DNA from 4 places in the Leclercia sp. S52 genome. Region 1 is predicted to be linked to each of the others. Evidence: predicted binding sites of a transcription regulator. Region 1 holds the regulator's gene; each other region holds the start of a gene.

Region 1 (4,006 bases):
TGACAAACTGGTATTTAACCGTACCGTCGGTCTGCGTGATACCTGGGCGAAAGCGGGCGAGTAATCCCTTTCTCCTTTTAAAAAACGCCGCGTACTGCGGCGTTTTTTTGCCTGGCGATCGCACCCTAAACCCTTTAAATCTTCGCGTTGCGAATTAATTCTGTTTCTTAAAACGGTTAGCTTTCTCTTCTTTTTCGCAAATTAACCGCTATTGCTACCGCTTAAAGTAATTAACCTTTATTTATTAAAAATAAATCGCTCATTCTGCACATTATTTTAAATAAATATTCTTCCCTGTTTCCTTTGTTACAAACCGCAACCAAATATGTGCGCTTTGTCATAATCCTGACTTTTGATCGCTGAAAAGCATTGATAATTCGCGTCGCGAAAAATAGTCTAAGGACAGGAGATGTAAGCGGGTATTTCCGGTTGCCTCCACTTTTTATTTTTTTGTTTTTCGCCGTTTAAGGCGCTTTAAATACGTCAAAGAGGATTAATTATGCGTACGTTTAGTGGCAAACGTAGTGCGCTTGCGCTGGCTATTGCCGGTGTTACAGCAATGTCAGGCTGGATGGTTTCTCCGAAAGCCCAGGCCGAAGGTTTTATCGATGATTCAACCCTCACGGGCGGTGTCTATTACTGGCAGCGTGAACGTGACCGCAAAGATGTCGAGTCAGACAAATACAAAACTAACCTCGCTCACTCCACCTGGAACGCCAACCTTGATTTCCAGTCCGGCTATGCCGCTGACATGTTCGGTCTCGATCTGGCTGCGTTCACGGCTATCGAAATGGCGGAAAACGGCGACAGCGGCCACCCGAACGAAATTGCCTTCTCCTCCAGCAACAAAGCCTATAAAGAGGACTGGTCCGGTGATAAGAGCGGGATCAGCCTGTATAAAGCGGCGGCAAAGTTTAAATACGGTCCGGTATGGGCGCGCGGTGGCTGGCTGCAGCCAACCGGTCAAACCCTGTTAGCGCCGCACTGGAGCTTTATGCCGGGTACCTATCAGGGTGCCGAAGCCGGGGCCAACTTTGACTACGGCGATAGCGGTGCGTTGAGTTTCTCGTACATGTGGACCAACGAGTACAAAGCGCCGTGGCACCTTGAGATGGACAAGTTCTATCAGAATGACAGAAAAACTCGTGTCGACTATCTCCACTCCTTCGGCGCGAAGTACGATTTCAAAAATAACCTGATTCTGGAAGCCGCCTTTGGTCAGGCTGAAGGCTTCATCGATCAGTATTTTGCCAAAGCCAGCTACAAGCTGGATATCATCGGCGGCCCGCTCTCTACCAGCTATCAGTTCTACGGCACGCGTGATAAAGCCGACAGCGGCACCGTGAACGATATCTACGACGGTACGGCATGGCTGCAGGCGCTGACGCTGGGTTACAAGGTCGGCCAGGTCGATTTACGTCTGGAAGGGACTTACGTCAAGGCGGAAGGGCAGCAGGGCTACTTCCTGCAGCGTATGACCCCAACCTACGCCTCTTCCAACGGGCGTCTGGACGTGTGGTGGGATAACCGCTCCGACTTTAACGCCAACGGCGAAAAAGCGGTCTTCTTCGGTGCCATGTATGACCTGAGCAACTGGAACCTGGCGGGCTGGAGCGTCGGCGCGTCTTACGTCTACGCCTGGGATGCGAAACCGGCAGACTGGTTAATCAACAGCGCCGGTCAGCGTGAAGATATCGCCTCCAACAAGATCAAGGAATCTGCCTACAGCCTGGATGCGATCTACACCCTGCAGGACGGTCGCGCGAAAGGGACCATGTTCAAACTGCACTTCACGCAGTATGACAACCACTCCGATATCCCAAGCTACGGCGGCGGTTACGGCAACATCTTCCAGGATGAGCGTGACGTGAAGTTTATGGTTATCGCCCCGTTCACCATCTTCTGATGACAAGCCAGGCGGGGACGATCCCCGCCTGACTGGAGACCGCTATGCTGAAAAAAATCGTACTGGTTGCGGTGCTGGCATCAGGACTGGCCGCCTGCGCACAACCCCAGACCCAGAAAGAAGACACCCGTCTGAAAGAGGCCTACAGCGCGTGCATCAATACCGCTGAAGGGTCACCAGAAAAGATCGAAGCCTGTCAGAGCGTGCTGAACGTGCTGCGTCAGGAGAAGGCGCACGAGCAGTTTGCGACTCAGGAAACCGTCCGGGTGGCGGATTACCAGGCCTGTATTCAGGCGCGTAAGACGGGTAACAATCAGGATGTGACCAAAAACTGCGATAAGATTTGGCAGGAAATTCGTAGCAACAACAACGCGAAGTAATCTGCTGTTTGCCACACCCAGAGCCCGTAGGCCCGCGTAAGCGTAGCGCCACCGGGCTCTTTTTTTTGCCTGTAAAAGGCAAAAAAAAAGCCAACCGTCAGGTTGGCTCAGAATCAGTGCAAAGATTATTTCGTGTCGTGCGCGTGGTCATCTTCGCGGCAGTCGCCTTCGGCACAGTGGCCGTACAGGTACAGACTGTGGTTGGTCAGACGAATGCCATGACGTGCGGCAATTTCGCGCTGACGTAATTCGATGGAATCATCGCTGAATTCGATCACTTTGCCGCAGTCGAGGCAAATCAGGTGATCGTGGTGATGCTGCTGCGTCAGTTCAAACACGGATTTACCGCCTTCGAAATTATGACGCGTAACGATGCCTGCATCGTCGAACTGGTTCAGTACACGGTAAACGGTAGCCAAACCAATCTCTTCGCCCATGTCGATCAGACGCTTGTATAAGTCTTCCGCACTGACATGATGGTTATCCGGACCCTGAAGCACTTCCAGGATTTTTAACCGTGGAAGCGTGACTTTCAGTCCGGCCTTCTTTAATGCGGTATTGTTGTCAGTCATGCGGAATCTGTCCTGTTGCTAAACGATTCACTTCTAAAGAAGAAGTGACAGAAAATGCACCTGGGATAATGCGTCTCATTATAGAACTGCCATGACGTAATGAAAACTGCAAGTCTCAAGTAAAGTATGCTTATAAAAACGTGGTACCGCCAACAAAGTTGTTACAAGGTTCCCCGTTTACTCCTGGATCATTGTACAGGTATGGCAGCAAAAGTTAAAAATTTGTAGCAATTATTTTGATTGGTATTACCTATCGATGCGGCGCAACTTTAGCGTTGCGCCGCGACATCATCAGGCATTAAGGATGTCGTCGAGGTGCAGCTCTTCGCGAATCTGTTTTACCCATTTGTCGACGCGTTCAGCGGTCAGTTCCGGCTGGCGATCTTCGTCAATGGCGAGGCCCACAAAGTTATTATCATCGGCCAGACCTTTAGAGGCCTCGAAGTGGTAACCGGCAGTTGGCCAGTGGCCTACAATCACCGCGCCGCGTGGCTCTATGATATCGCGAATGGTGCCGAGGGCATCACAGAAGTACTCTGCGTAGTCTTCCTGATCGCCACAGCCGAACAGGGCAACCAGCTTGCCGTTAAAGTCGATCTCTTCCAGAGACGGGAAGAAATCGTCCCAGTCACACTGCGCTTCACCGTAATACCAGGTCGGGATGCCCAGCAGCAGAATATCGTAACCTTCGATATCTTCTTTGCTGCTTTTCGCAATGTCATGCACATCGGCAACGTCTTTACCTAACTGTTTTTGAATGTTTTTTGCGATATTTTCGGTGTTACCCGTGTCGCTGCCGAAAAAAATGCCGATGATTGCCATGAGTAAAATAACCTCTTGATACTTAATGGTATGGTGGCGCAATTTAGCCACGGATAAGGGCAATCATAGCAGAACAGAGAAGCCTGCGGAAACTGCTATCACGCAGGACTGCACTCTGTGCTACATGAAAGCAACAAGAAGGGGAGTTTTCTGACTTACGCTTTGCCGTGCCATTTCCCGAGCTGCGCAATCAGCATCTCTTCGATAAGCTCACTGCGGCTGATCTCACGGGCATTTGCCAGCTCGTTCAGCGCATCGACGGCTACAGCATTCAGTTTCAGCTCGACGCGTTTAAGCCCACGACTCTTATCGCGTTTAAGCTGATT
Region 2 (4,006 bases), 670 kb from region 1:
CTGCGCTAAATCAGTCGTCGTGAGGGAAGAAATTGTGTTCATGTTCGCAGATTTGTTGCCACAGCGCGCGACGTGCCGCCGGGTTCGCTTTAAGTTCGTCCAGTACCGGAGTGGCCAGATTGCCGCCCTCCAGCGTCATCTCTTCCGTCACGCCAAGCTGCCAGCTGTTACAGCGGCCCTCCGGGGGCAGCATCGCCACGCGTTCGGGCGTCAGCTGCAGCACCTGATCGGCACTCAGCTTAAGTGCGCGCAGCACATCGGCAATCAGCGGCTCGCTCAGCGCGGGCAGGCTCTGCGCCACCATCACCAGACGAACGTGCGCCGGAAGCGAGATGGCGATTTCGCCCTGCAAGGCCGCCGGGCGGCGCAACGCCCACTGGGTAATGCCCAGTTGCTGTAATTGCCTGTCTCGTCGGGATGCCATTGCGAAAACTCCTGTCTGTCAGGCGCGCAAATATAGCAAATGTGTCGAATCTGCGCCATCTACCTACTATAATCCCCGCCTGAGTTTATTGAGGAACAATTCATGTCTGCATTTACCCCGGCAAGTGAAGTCTTGCTGCGCCACAGTGATGATTTCGAACAAAGCCGTATTCTGTTTGCCGGAGATATGCAGGATGACCTGCCTGCCCGTTTCGAGTGCGCCGACAGCCGCGCGCACACCCAGCAGTATCACCACTGGCAGGTGCTGAGCCGCCAGATGGGCGAGCGCGCCCGTTACAGCCTGGTGGCTGAACAGAGCGACGTGGCGGACTGCGATACGCTGATCTACTACTGGCCGAAGAACAAACCTGAAGCCCAGTTCCAGCTGATGAACCTGCTCTCCCTGCTGCCGGTGGGTTGCGATATTTTCGTGATCGGCGAGAACCGCAGCGGCGTGCGCAGCGCCGAGCAGATGCTGGCGGATTACGTCACGCTGAACAAAGTCGACAGCGCCCGTCGCTGTGGCCTGTACCATGGCCGTCTGGACAAAAAACCGACCTTCGACGCGGAAAAATACTGGGGCGAATACCAGCTGGATGGCCTGACCATCAAAACGCTGCCGGGCGTCTTCAGCCGTGACGGACTGGACGTCGGCAGCCAGTTGCTGCTCTCCACCTTCACGCCGCACACTAAAGGCAAAGTGCTGGATGTCGGCTGTGGCGCGGGCGTGCTCTCCGCCGTACTGGCCAGCCACTCGCCGAAAGTGCGTTTAACCCTGACCGACGTTGGCGCTTCTGCCATTGAAGCCAGCCGCGCGACCCTTGCCGCTAACGGTATTGAGGGCGAGGTGTTCGCCTCTAACGTGCTCTCCGACGTGACCGGCCGTTTCGATATGATCATCTCCAACCCACCGTTCCATGACGGGATGGAAACCAGCCTCGAAGCAGCACAAACGTTGATCCGCACCGCGGTACGCCATCTGAACAGCGGCGGCGAGCTGCGCATCGTGGCGAACGCCTTCCTGCCGTATCCGAAAGTGCTGGATGAAGTCTTCGGCTTCCACGAAGTGCTGGCTCAGACCGGTCGCTTTAAGATCTACCGCGCGATCATGACCCGTCAGGCGAAGAAATAACGTCTCACTCCGGCCCGATCTCCCCGATCGGGCCATTTTTGCAACAATCAAAACATCCGGCACAATTATCTGTTGACGAATAGCTGAAAACATCTAGAATGCGCCTCCGTGGTTGCGATACTTTTTTGTATCGTTGGTATGCGAAGGTGGCGGAATTGGTAGACGCGCTAGCTTCAGGTGTTAGTGTCCTTTGGATGTGGGGGTTCGAGTCCCCCCCCCTCGCACCAACAACCATGATTGATATTGCTCGCACTGGGCGAAGGTGGCGGAATTGGTAGACGCGCTAGCTTCAGGTGTTAGTGTCCTTAGGATGTGGGGGTTCGAGTCCCCCCCCCCTCGCACCAACGAGGCGATATCAATAAAATAAGATGACTGTGCGAAGGTGGCGGAATTGGTAGACGCGCTAGCTTCAGGTGTTAGTGTCCTTAGGATGTGGGGGTTCGAGTCCCCCCCCCCTCGCACCAATTATCTTATCTCTCCCTGAAATTCTCCCTTGTTATCCTCTCATTTCAGATTCATCGCCAGCACCCATATTCCCGCAATCAGCGCGACACAAGATGGCAGCAGCACAAAGTGCCGCAGTTGTTTATGCCAGATCATGACCGATGACATCAGTAATCCCGACACGATAATCAGTTTCCAGACCGCCAGCGACAGATCGGTAAAGGCCAGCCCGGCAATCATCGCCCCCGGCAGTATCACACCCCATCCACTCCCTAACGCTCTGCTCAACATGATCCGTCTCTCACTTCGATAATGATAACCAATATCATATGATATAATTTCTCATTTGTCAGCGTAGAGCCTATTTGTGTAAAAAATCTTGCGCACGGTTTTATCTATAGTTAGGATTGGCAATCATTATCATTTAGATTTTTATCCAGCCCAATTATGGCCATACGCTCTGCACACGTCATTGAGAATGTTATCTGGCAAACCCGCCTTCCGGCCGGGCCTTCCGGGCTTGCGGATGCGGTACGTGATGCCATTGCCGGGACGCGTGCGCATATGCTGGACGTCATCAAGCTGGATGAGACCCCTCCGCATCACGCCCTGACGCTGGCGCAGTGGCAACGCCCTGCCGAGCTGCAGTCGTTGCTGGCAACCTACTCCGATCATATCTACCGCAATCAACCCACCCTGGCGCGCGAGAACAAGCCGCTGCTGTCGCTGTGGGCGCAATGGTATATCGGGCTGATGGTGCCGCCGATGATGCTGGCCCTGCTTACCCAGGACGTAGCGCTGGATCTCTCCCCTGAGCACTTCCACGTTGAGTTTCACGAAACCGGGCGCGCCGCCTGCTTCTGGATCGACGTCCACGAAGACAGCCAGACGACCTCGCTTTCTGCGCAGCAAAGAATTGAAGTGCTGATTACCCGAGCGCTGATCCCGGTCGTTGAGGCGCTGGAAGAGACGGGTGAGATTAACGGCAAACTTATCTGGAGCAATACCGGGTATTTAATTCACTGGTATCTGAATGAAATGAAAAGCCTGCTGGGCGATGAGAAGGTCGACGCGCTGCGCCAGTCCCTTTTCTTTGCCCGCCAGCTGTCGGATGGGCGTGATAACCCGCTTTACCGCACAGTGGTTCCGCGCGACGGGCTGCTGGTGCGTCGCACCTGCTGTCAGCGCTATCGCCTGCCGGATGTGCAGCAGTGCGGGGACTGCACGCTTAAATAAACGGGTGCGGCCTGAAATTGGGTGCGGGCCTGATGCCCTCACCCTGGCCCTCTCCCACGGGGAGTGGGAACAAATACTAGAAACGGCAACCTCTGGGTTGCCGTTTTGCTTTTACCTATGCCACCTGCTGACTTTCCTCGTCGGCACGCTGGGCCTCTTCGGCCTCCTGCGCCAGCAGCTGCTTCTCGTACACTTTAAAGAACGGGTAGTAGATGATGGCGGAGACGAGGGCTAACAGCACCACCAGTACCGCCGCGCGGAAATCCCAGCCCAGCGCCCAGGCGGCCCCCACCGGCGCAGGCGCCGTCCACGGCACCACGGAGATCACGCGGCCAATCAGATCCAGCTTCATCGCCGCCCACGCCAGTACCGCATTCACCATCGGCGCCAGCAGGAACGGAATGAAGAACACCGGGTTCATTACGATCGGCGTACCAAAGATCACCGGCTCGTTAATGTTAAAAATACTCGGTACCACGCTCAGACGGCCAATCGAACGCAGGTGCGCCGAGCGGCTGCGCAGATAGCAGAACACCAGCCCCATCGTCGCCCCGGAGCCGCCAATTACAATGAAGAAGGTCCAGAACGCTTCCATAAAGATGTGCGGCAACGGCGCACTGTTCGCCAGCGCGGTCTGGTTCATCCCAAGGTTGGTCAGCCAGAACATCTGCAGCATCCCGGAGACAATCGCCGCCCCGTGGATCCCTGCAAACCACAGCAAATGCCCAATCAGCACCGCCAGCAGGATCGCCGGCAGGGAGTCCGCCGCGG
Region 3 (4,006 bases), 850 kb from region 1:
TCTGTGGCCAGGCCCTTCCCCCAGGCATCTGTGGAAAAGCGATATCCAAGATTATTAATAACAATATCTTTATAACAACGAACAGTCAGCCCACCGAATCCGATGACTTTTTCAGACTGTTCGATAAGTGATATAGCCCAGTTTCCAAACCCTTGCGTGTCCCAATGGACAAGCCAGCGATTCAGAACCGTTTTTGCATAATCAATGTTCGGATAAGGCCCGGCAGGATTAAAAGTGTTCGTGGCGGGATCGCCATAAATTTTGAAAAGGTCGTCTACATCTTCTGAAGTGACAGGCCGAAGATACAATCGATTTGTTTGAACGCGCAAGTTTATCTCCAGAGGTATCAGATCTAAGAGAGATTTTATCTCTTATTAAAGCACATCACGCCTTGTGTTCTTCTGAAAGCCGCTGAATATCATCACACAGCGCCTGTAACTCGTTGATCAGCCTTGCCACGTGGAACCCATCGCACACGGAATGATGCACCTGAACGGCGAGAGGCAACAGTACTTTCCCCTGCTGGTCATAGTATTTCCCCAGCGTGAACATCGGGGAGAAAAAGTTCTGCATGTTAGCGACGTTAATATCAAAACTGGTAAAACTTACCCAGGGAATACCCGAGACGAAAAAGATATTTTCCGGAGACTCACCCTTCGGCCAATAAGCAAGGTCATCACCATGGCGTGAAACGTCTTCTGAATAAACGTTCTGGAAGTGGTGAATATCGCCATCGTACTCACTCCAGATACAGGAAAACGTCTCCGTTTCATTATGGAAAACGGTATAGCTTGGATACACTTCATCCCAAATAACCAGTTCATCGTTTTTCATCGCCATACGAAATTCCGTATGACTGTTTACGATTTTAGAAATAAGGAAAATGATGGTTGGATAAAATTTCCAGCCAGCCTGCTTAATATGTTTTAGCAGCGCGGTAATATCTAATTGCACAGTTTGGTTAAATGTACTTTGAGCAAATGACTGAAACACCTCAAAGTGCTCCCTCCTTGCCCAACGCGATAAATCAACAGGGGTATACTCTGGCGTTATTTTTTTCATTTTTAACCTTAGGGTAGCAAACGCGTTTGTGAGAGTAGCGCATCCTGATACAGGAGGAAAGAAAATGCCGTCGGGTTTCCGCTGCTCCCTCGATTAAGACCTTACTGTCCCCTCCTAAAAAACCCCATCAAATTCATGCCATTACATTAACATTTTTTAACACTAACTGTTTACATTGTAATGATTATTCATATCATCCTGATAATCACTATCACCTTAGCAGGTGATGTTCTTGCGGTACGGGGCATCTACGCCACCGAGACCTTTAAAAATCAGGACGATCACAATAATGAAACCGCGTTACCTCTGGGCTTTAAATCATTGTTTATTAATGATGTTATCCGCCAATGCCTCGGCTGAAACTCAAAAAGAAGAGTCGCTGGTGGTCTCTGCCAGCCGAACGAATCACTCCATTACCGACATGGCACAGACCACCTGGGTCATTGAACAAGCTGAAATCGAACAGCAGGTTCAGGGCGGTAAAGAGCTGAAAGAGGTGCTGGCACAGCTGATTCCCGGGATGGATGTCAGCAGCCAGGGGCGTACCAATTACGGGATGAATATGCGTGGTCGTTCGATGATGGTGATGGTCGACGGCGTGCGGTTAAACTCCTCGCGCAGCGACAGCCGCCAGCTGGATTCTATCGATCCGTTCAATATCTCCCGCATTGAAGTCATCTCCGGCGCAACCTCCCTTTACGGCGGGGGCAGTACCGGCGGCTTAATCAACATCGTCACTAAAAAGGGCCAGCCGGAAACGGAAGTCGAGTTCCAGACAGGCATGAAAACGGGCTTCAACAGCCATAACGACAATGACGAGAACGTCGCGGCAGCGGTCAGCGGCGGTAACGACAACGCATCAGGGCGCCTGTCAGTGGCGTATCAGCGCTTTGGCGGCTGGTACGACGGCAATGGCGACGAGGTGATCGTTGATAATACCCAGACCGGATTGCAATACTCCGACCGCCTGGACGTGATGGGCACCGGCACGCTGAATATCGACGATAATCAGCAGCTGCAGGTCACCACGCAGTATTACAAAAGTGAATCCGACGGTAAGCACGGCCTCTTTCTTGGCGAAAACTTCTCGGCGGTGACCGGTTCCGGCAATGCCTACAACAAAAACAACCTCGACTCCGACCGTATTCCGGGCACCGAACGCCACCTGATCAACCTGCAATACGCCAACACCGATTTCTGGGGCCAGGATCTGCTCGCCCAGATTTACTACCGTGACGAGAGCCTGACGTTTTATCCCTTCCCTACCCTTTCCGGCGGCCGGGTCACCAGCATTGGTGCATCACAGCAAAAAACCGATTTCTACGGCGGCAAGCTGACCCTTAACAGTAAACCGCTGGACGATTTGACGCTGACGTGGGGTGTCGATGCCGAGCATGAAACCTTCGACGCCAATCAGCAATTTTTCGACCTGAATAAAGCAGCGGCCAGCGGCGGCATGAAGCTGGATAACGCCTATAACGTCGGGCGCTATCCGGGCTACAGCATCACCAACCTCGCTCCCTTCCTGCAGTCCAGCTACGACTTCTCCGCCATCACCCTGAGCGGCGGTGTGCGCTATCAGTACACGGAAAACAAGGTCGACGACTTTATTGGTTACGCCCAACAGCAGGGTATCGCCACGGGCAGAGCCACCTCGGCAGACGCCGTGCCGGGCGGAAAAACCGACTACAACAACCTGCTGTTTAACGCCGGTATTCTGGGCCATCTGACCGAACGCCAGCAGCTGTGGTTTAACTTCTCCCAGGGCTTTGAGATCCCGGATCTGGCGAAATATTACGGCTCCGGCACCTATCAGCTGGTGAACGGCCATTATCGTCTGGTCAACAGCGTTAACGTTAATGACTCAAAACTCGACGGGATTAAAGTTGATGCGTTCGAGCTGGGCTGGCGCTACACCGGGGATAACCTGCGCACGCAGATCGCCGGATACTATTCGCTTTCCGACAAAACCATCAACATCAATAAAAGCGACATGACCATCAACGTCGAAGATGACGAGCGTCGCATCTACGGTGTTGAGGGTCAGGTGGATTATTTCTTCACCGACAGCGCGTGGAGCACCGGCACCAACTTCAACCTCATCAAATCAGAAACCCGCGTCGACGGAAAATGGGAGAAGCTGACGGTAGACAGCGCCAGCCCGTCCAAGATGAGCGCATGGGTCACCTGGGCCCCGGGCGACTGGACCTTGCGTCTGCAAAGTACGCAGACGTTTGATTTGTCTGACGAAGCCGGTAAGCACATTGATGGCTATAACACCGCTGACTTCATCGGCAGTTACCTTCTGCCGGTGGGCAAGCTGAGCTTTAGCGTCGAAAACCTGCTGGATGAAGACTACACCACCGCATGGGGACAGCGGGCACCGGGTCTTTACAGCCCAACCTACGGCGCTGAGAACCTCTATACCTACAAAGGTCGCGGTCGTACCTTCGGCCTGAACTACTCGGTCCTGTTCTGATCGTCGCTTCTGCCGCCTGCATAGCGGGCGGCAGTTGACAGATGTCATTGCCCCGGTAAGAATGCTGTACATTAAAACAGTATTTAAGGGTGTGTGATGTTCGTTGAACTGGTTTATGACAAAAGAAATGTGGCAGGACTTCCCGGCGCAAGGGAGATCATTCTGGCTGAATTGACCACCCGTGTGCACCGTATCTTTCCGGATGCCGAGGTGAAGGTTAAGCCGATGCAGGCCAACGGCCTGAACAGCGATGCCAGCAAAAGCGATCGTGAGAAGCTTAACCGCATGCTGGAGGAGATGTTTGACGAGGCCGATATGTGGCTGGTTGCGGAGTAAGTTTTATAGACCCGGAGACCGCTTCGTGCCAGAAGCAGACGTGTTAAAAATCAGAGTCTATAATCCAGAACGCCTGCAAAAGGGTTCCGCTTTGAGGTTTCCGACATGACGAGCTTTCATCAATTGACT
Region 4 (4,006 bases), 2.1 Mb from region 1:
GGCGAAGGAGACCAGGAAGACAGAGAGAATGCCTTCGGCGCGCGGGGAGAGGGAACCAGCGATTTTCTGCAGATCCATCATGGCGACGAATTCGTTAGAAACCAGTTTGGTTGCCATAATACTGCCCACCTGCAGCGCTTCGCTTGCCGGCACACCCATTACCCAGGCAATCGGGTAGAAGATGTAACCCAGGATGCCCTGGAAGGAGATACCCAGTACGGCAGCAAACAGGGCGTTCAGCGCGGAGATCAGGGCGATAAAGCCGATCAGCATCGCTGCAACGATAACCGCCACTTTGAAACCTGCCAGAATGTACTCGCCCAGCATTTCGAAGAAGCTCTGACCTTCGTGCAGATTCGCCATCTGCAGGTTCTCTTCACTTTCATCCACGCGGTACGGGTTGATCAAGGACAGAACGATAAAGGTGCTGAACATGTTCAGAACCAGCGCAGCAACCACGAATTTTGGCTCCAGCATGGTCATATACGCGCCCACGATAGACATGGAAACGGTAGACATTGCAGTGGCCGCCATGGTGTACATGCGGTTGCGGGACATTTTGCCGAGGATATCTTTATAAGCGATAAAGTTCTCAGACTGACCGAGGATCAGGGAGCTTACGGCGTTGAAAGATTCCAGTTTGCCCATGCCGTTCACTTTCGACAGCACGGTACCGATAGCGCGGATCACAATCGGCAGAATGCGAATGTGCTGCAGAATACCGATCAGAGCAGAGATGAAGACGATAGGGCACAGAACTTTCAGGAAGAAGAATGCCAGACCTTCGTCGTTCATTTTACCGAACACGAAGTTGGTCCCTTCATTAGCAAATCCGAGCAGTTTTTCGAACATCTCAGAGAAGCCCTTCACAAAGCCCAGACCAACGTCTGAGTTCAGGAAGAACCAGGCAAGCAGCACTTCAATGACGAGCAACTGAATAACATAACGAATACGGATTTTTTTGCGATCGCTGCTGACCAGCAACGCAAGCACGGCAACGACAACAAGTGCCAGGACAAAATGTAGGACGCGGTCCATATTTGCTCCAAATATGAGGCAGGTTTAATTTCGCTGCACATTCTATGAAACAAGCGTAAAGAAAACGAGATCAAAGCCACACTATAGTCACGTCCTGTGACGAGACTCAAAAATAGTGACATGAGATACATTTTTGTTATGTTGTGTAAAAGCGTTAAAAGTTAAGTTTGTGTGCTACGCTTCACAAAGGTTGCGTATTTTTTACGCCCGCCAGCTTATTCATCATTCCAGCCTGCTGATTGTTCTTCGCTATCACTGTAATCACGATAACCACTTTAAATGAACTTGATAATCATTCGCATTTTGGTAGCATTAAACATAGCAAAGGCTATATTCCTGAGGCAAAAATGAGCAACAGTCGCGTTGATGAGAGTAGCAGTGGCAGAGCAGCACGCAAAATGCGGTTTGCATTAATGGGACCTGCGTTTATTGCCGCTATTGGCTATATCGATCCCGGTAACTTTGCCACCAACATCCAGGCCGGGGCCAGCTTCGGCTATAAACTGCTGTGGGTGGTGGTATGGGCCAACCTGATGGCGATGATGATCCAGGTGCTGTCGGCAAAACTGGGCATCGCCACCGGTAAAAACCTCGCCGAGCAGATCCGCGACCACTATCCGCGTCCGCTGGTCTGGTTTTACTGGGTGCAGGCAGAGATTATCGCTATGGCGACCGACCTTGCGGAATTTATTGGTGCCGCGATCGGTTTTAAGCTGATCCTGGGGGTATCGCTGCTGCAGGGCGCGGTGTTAACCGGTATCGCCACCTTCCTGATCCTGATGCTGCAACGTCGCGGGCAGAAGCCGCTCGAAAAAGTGATCGGCGGCCTGCTGCTGTTCGTGGCGGCAGCCTATATTGTTGAACTGATCTTCTCTCAGCCTGACTTCGTAGAGCTTGGCAAAGGGATGGCTATTCCGAGCCTACCCACCACCGAAGCGGTGTTCCTGGCGGCCGGGGTACTGGGGGCGACAATTATGCCGCACGTGATCTATCTGCACTCCTCGCTGACTCAGAATCTGCACGAGGGGTCGCGGCATGAACGCTATTCCGCGACCAAATGGGACGTGGCGATCGCCATGACCATCGCCGGGTTTGTGAATCTGGCAATGATGGCCACCGCCGCGGCGGCATTCCACTTCAACGGTCATACCGGTATTGCCGATCTGGATCAGGCCTATCTGACGCTGGAACCTTTACTCAGCCACGCGGCGGCCACCATTTTTGGCCTGAGCCTGGTGGCGGCGGGTCTCTCGTCGACGGTGGTGGGCACCCTGGCGGGGCAGGTGGTGATGCAGGGCTTTGTACGCTTCCATATTCCGTTGTGGGTGCGTCGCTCCGTCACCATGCTGCCGTCCTTTATCGTGATCCTGATGGGGTTGGATCCGACCCGCATTCTGGTGATGAGCCAGGTGCTGCTGAGTTTTGGTATTGCACTGGCGCTGGTGCCGCTGCTGGTATTTACCAGCGACAGGAAGTTGATGGGCGATCTGGTGAACAGCGTGATGGTCAAACGGGCAGGGTGGGCGATAGTGGTGCTGGTGGTGGCGCTGAACCTGTGGCTGCTGATCGGCACAGCACTGGGCTTATAAAAAAGGCGCCGCGAGGCGCCTTTTTCCTGTTAGTGACGGTGACCGTGTCCGCCATGACCGTGACCTTTGCGGCCGCGGTGGTCATCACGATCGTTCCAGCCTTCGCGGTAGCCACGCTCGTAAGCGTTGCGTTTATCCCAGCCACGATGATAGCCGTTATCATGTTTGTGCCAGCGGTTGCCACGCCATTCATAATTACGATGCCAGTAGCCGCGATCACGCCAGCCGCCACCGTCCCAGTAGTTACCGTAATTATCGCGATCGCCAATTTGTAATTTTATCGATGGCAACAGGGTGATTTCGCCAGCATTAGCGACCAGCGGGGCTGAAGCCATTAATACTGCTGCCAGAATCAGGGACCTGAACATTATTATTCTCCTTCACGATCGGAGCCGTAATCGGCTTGTTAATGCAATTTTAAGGGGCGGTAAAGCCCCGGATAATCGCTTTAACTCCTAATTCAGAAGGCGTAGCACTTTTTGCTAAAAGTGCTTTTATTCTGCGCTGTTCAGGATCGATTCTATTTCGCTAAGTTCCTCTGGCGTGAAGTGACGATTCGCCAGCATGCCCACCGCATCGTCGATTTGCGCCGTTTTGCTGGCACCGATCAGCACCGAGGTGATGGCCTCGTGATGTAATACCCAGGCCAGCGCCATCTGCGACAATTTCTGATTCCTACGTTCGGCCAGCGCATTGAGTTTGCGCACCTTAACCAGCTTCTCTTCCGTGATCTGATCCGGGTTAAGGAAGCGGCTGCCGCTGGCGGCGCGGGAGTCTGCCGGAATGCCGTTCAGATAACGGTCGGTCAGCTGGCCGCCGGCGAGCGGCGAAAAGGCAATGCATCCCACCCCTTTCTTTTTAAGCACATCCAGTAATCCCTCTTCAGGCGTGCGTTCCAGCATCGAGAATTTTGGCTGGTGGATCAGGCAGGGGGGTACCCAAATCATCGAGGATCTCAATGGCCCGTTGCGCCAGCTCTGCCGGGTAGTTGGACAGTCCGACGTACAGCGCCTTGCCCTGACGCACGACGTGGTCGAGCGCTTTCATGGTCTCCTGCAACGGCGTTTCCGGATCCGGGCGGTGGTGATAGAAGATATCAACATACTCCAGCCCCATGCGTTTCAGGCTTTGATCGAGGCTGGCGATCAGGTACTTACGTGAGCCCCAGTCGCCGTACGGCCCGTCCCACATGGTATAGCCCGCTTTGCTCGAGACGATCAGCTCATCGCGCAGGCCGCTGAAATCTTCCTGCAGGATCCGCCCGAAGTTACGCTCAGCCGATCCCGGCGGCGGACCGTAGTTGTTGGCAAGGTCGAAATGGGTAATGCCCAGATCGAAGGCGCGATGTAAAAGTTGACGGCTGTTTTCAATCAGGGTGG

The links. Region 1 encodes Fur, which represses iron uptake genes when iron is present. Its sites were predicted from a motif close to ATAATAATGAGAACNACTATCAA; they were not measured.
Region 2: the regulator Fur is predicted to act here: its motif matches at 2,306-2,328, upstream of fhuF (siderophore-iron reductase FhuF).
Region 3: the regulator Fur is predicted to act here: its motif matches at 1,255-1,277, upstream of AAHB66_RS10470 (TonB-dependent siderophore receptor).
Region 4: the regulator Fur is predicted to act here: its motif matches at 1,324-1,346, upstream of AAHB66_RS16560 (Nramp family divalent metal transporter).

The regions. Positions count from the first base shown of each region.
Region 1 is NZ_CP152474.1:1,323,711-1,327,716, forward strand. Features, by position in the region: gene glnS (glutamine--tRNA ligase) at 1-64, shown strand, start outside; gene chiP (chitoporin) at 500-1,906, shown strand; gene chiQ (ChiQ/YbfN family lipoprotein) at 1,951-2,286, shown strand; gene fur (ferric iron uptake transcriptional regulator) at 2,412-2,858, opposite strand; gene fldA (flavodoxin FldA) at 3,150-3,680, opposite strand; gene ybfE (LexA regulated protein) at 3,836-4,006, opposite strand, start outside.
Region 2 is NZ_CP152474.1:657,904-661,909, reverse strand. Features, by position in the region: gene rimI (ribosomal protein S18-alanine N-acetyltransferase) at 1-42, opposite strand, end outside; gene AAHB66_RS03185 (DNA polymerase III subunit psi) at 11-424, opposite strand; gene rsmC (16S rRNA (guanine(1207)-N(2))-methyltransferase RsmC) at 527-1,555, shown strand; tRNA gene AAHB66_RS03175 (tRNA-Leu) at 1,696-1,782, shown strand; tRNA gene AAHB66_RS03170 (tRNA-Leu) at 1,812-1,899, shown strand; tRNA gene AAHB66_RS03165 (tRNA-Leu) at 1,932-2,019, shown strand; gene AAHB66_RS03160 (DUF1435 domain-containing protein) at 2,060-2,290, opposite strand; gene fhuF (siderophore-iron reductase FhuF) at 2,447-3,235, shown strand; gene AAHB66_RS03150 (PTS sugar transporter subunit IIC) at 3,351-4,006, opposite strand, start outside.
Region 3 is NZ_CP152474.1:2,172,075-2,176,080, reverse strand. Features, by position in the region: gene AAHB66_RS10480 (GNAT family N-acetyltransferase) at 1-329, opposite strand, end outside; gene catA (type A chloramphenicol O-acetyltransferase) at 385-1,062, opposite strand; gene AAHB66_RS10470 (TonB-dependent siderophore receptor) at 1,352-3,541, shown strand; gene AAHB66_RS10465 (DinI family protein) at 3,638-3,877, shown strand; gene AAHB66_RS10460 (glutathione peroxidase) at 3,983-4,006, shown strand, end outside.
Region 4 is NZ_CP152474.1:3,454,489-3,458,494, reverse strand. Features, by position in the region: gene AAHB66_RS16565 (NupC/NupG family nucleoside CNT transporter) at 1-1,038, opposite strand, end outside; gene AAHB66_RS16560 (Nramp family divalent metal transporter) at 1,386-2,627, shown strand; gene ypeC (DUF2502 domain-containing protein YpeC) at 2,657-2,995, opposite strand; partial or broken gene mgrA (L-glyceraldehyde 3-phosphate reductase) at 3,122-4,006, opposite strand, start outside.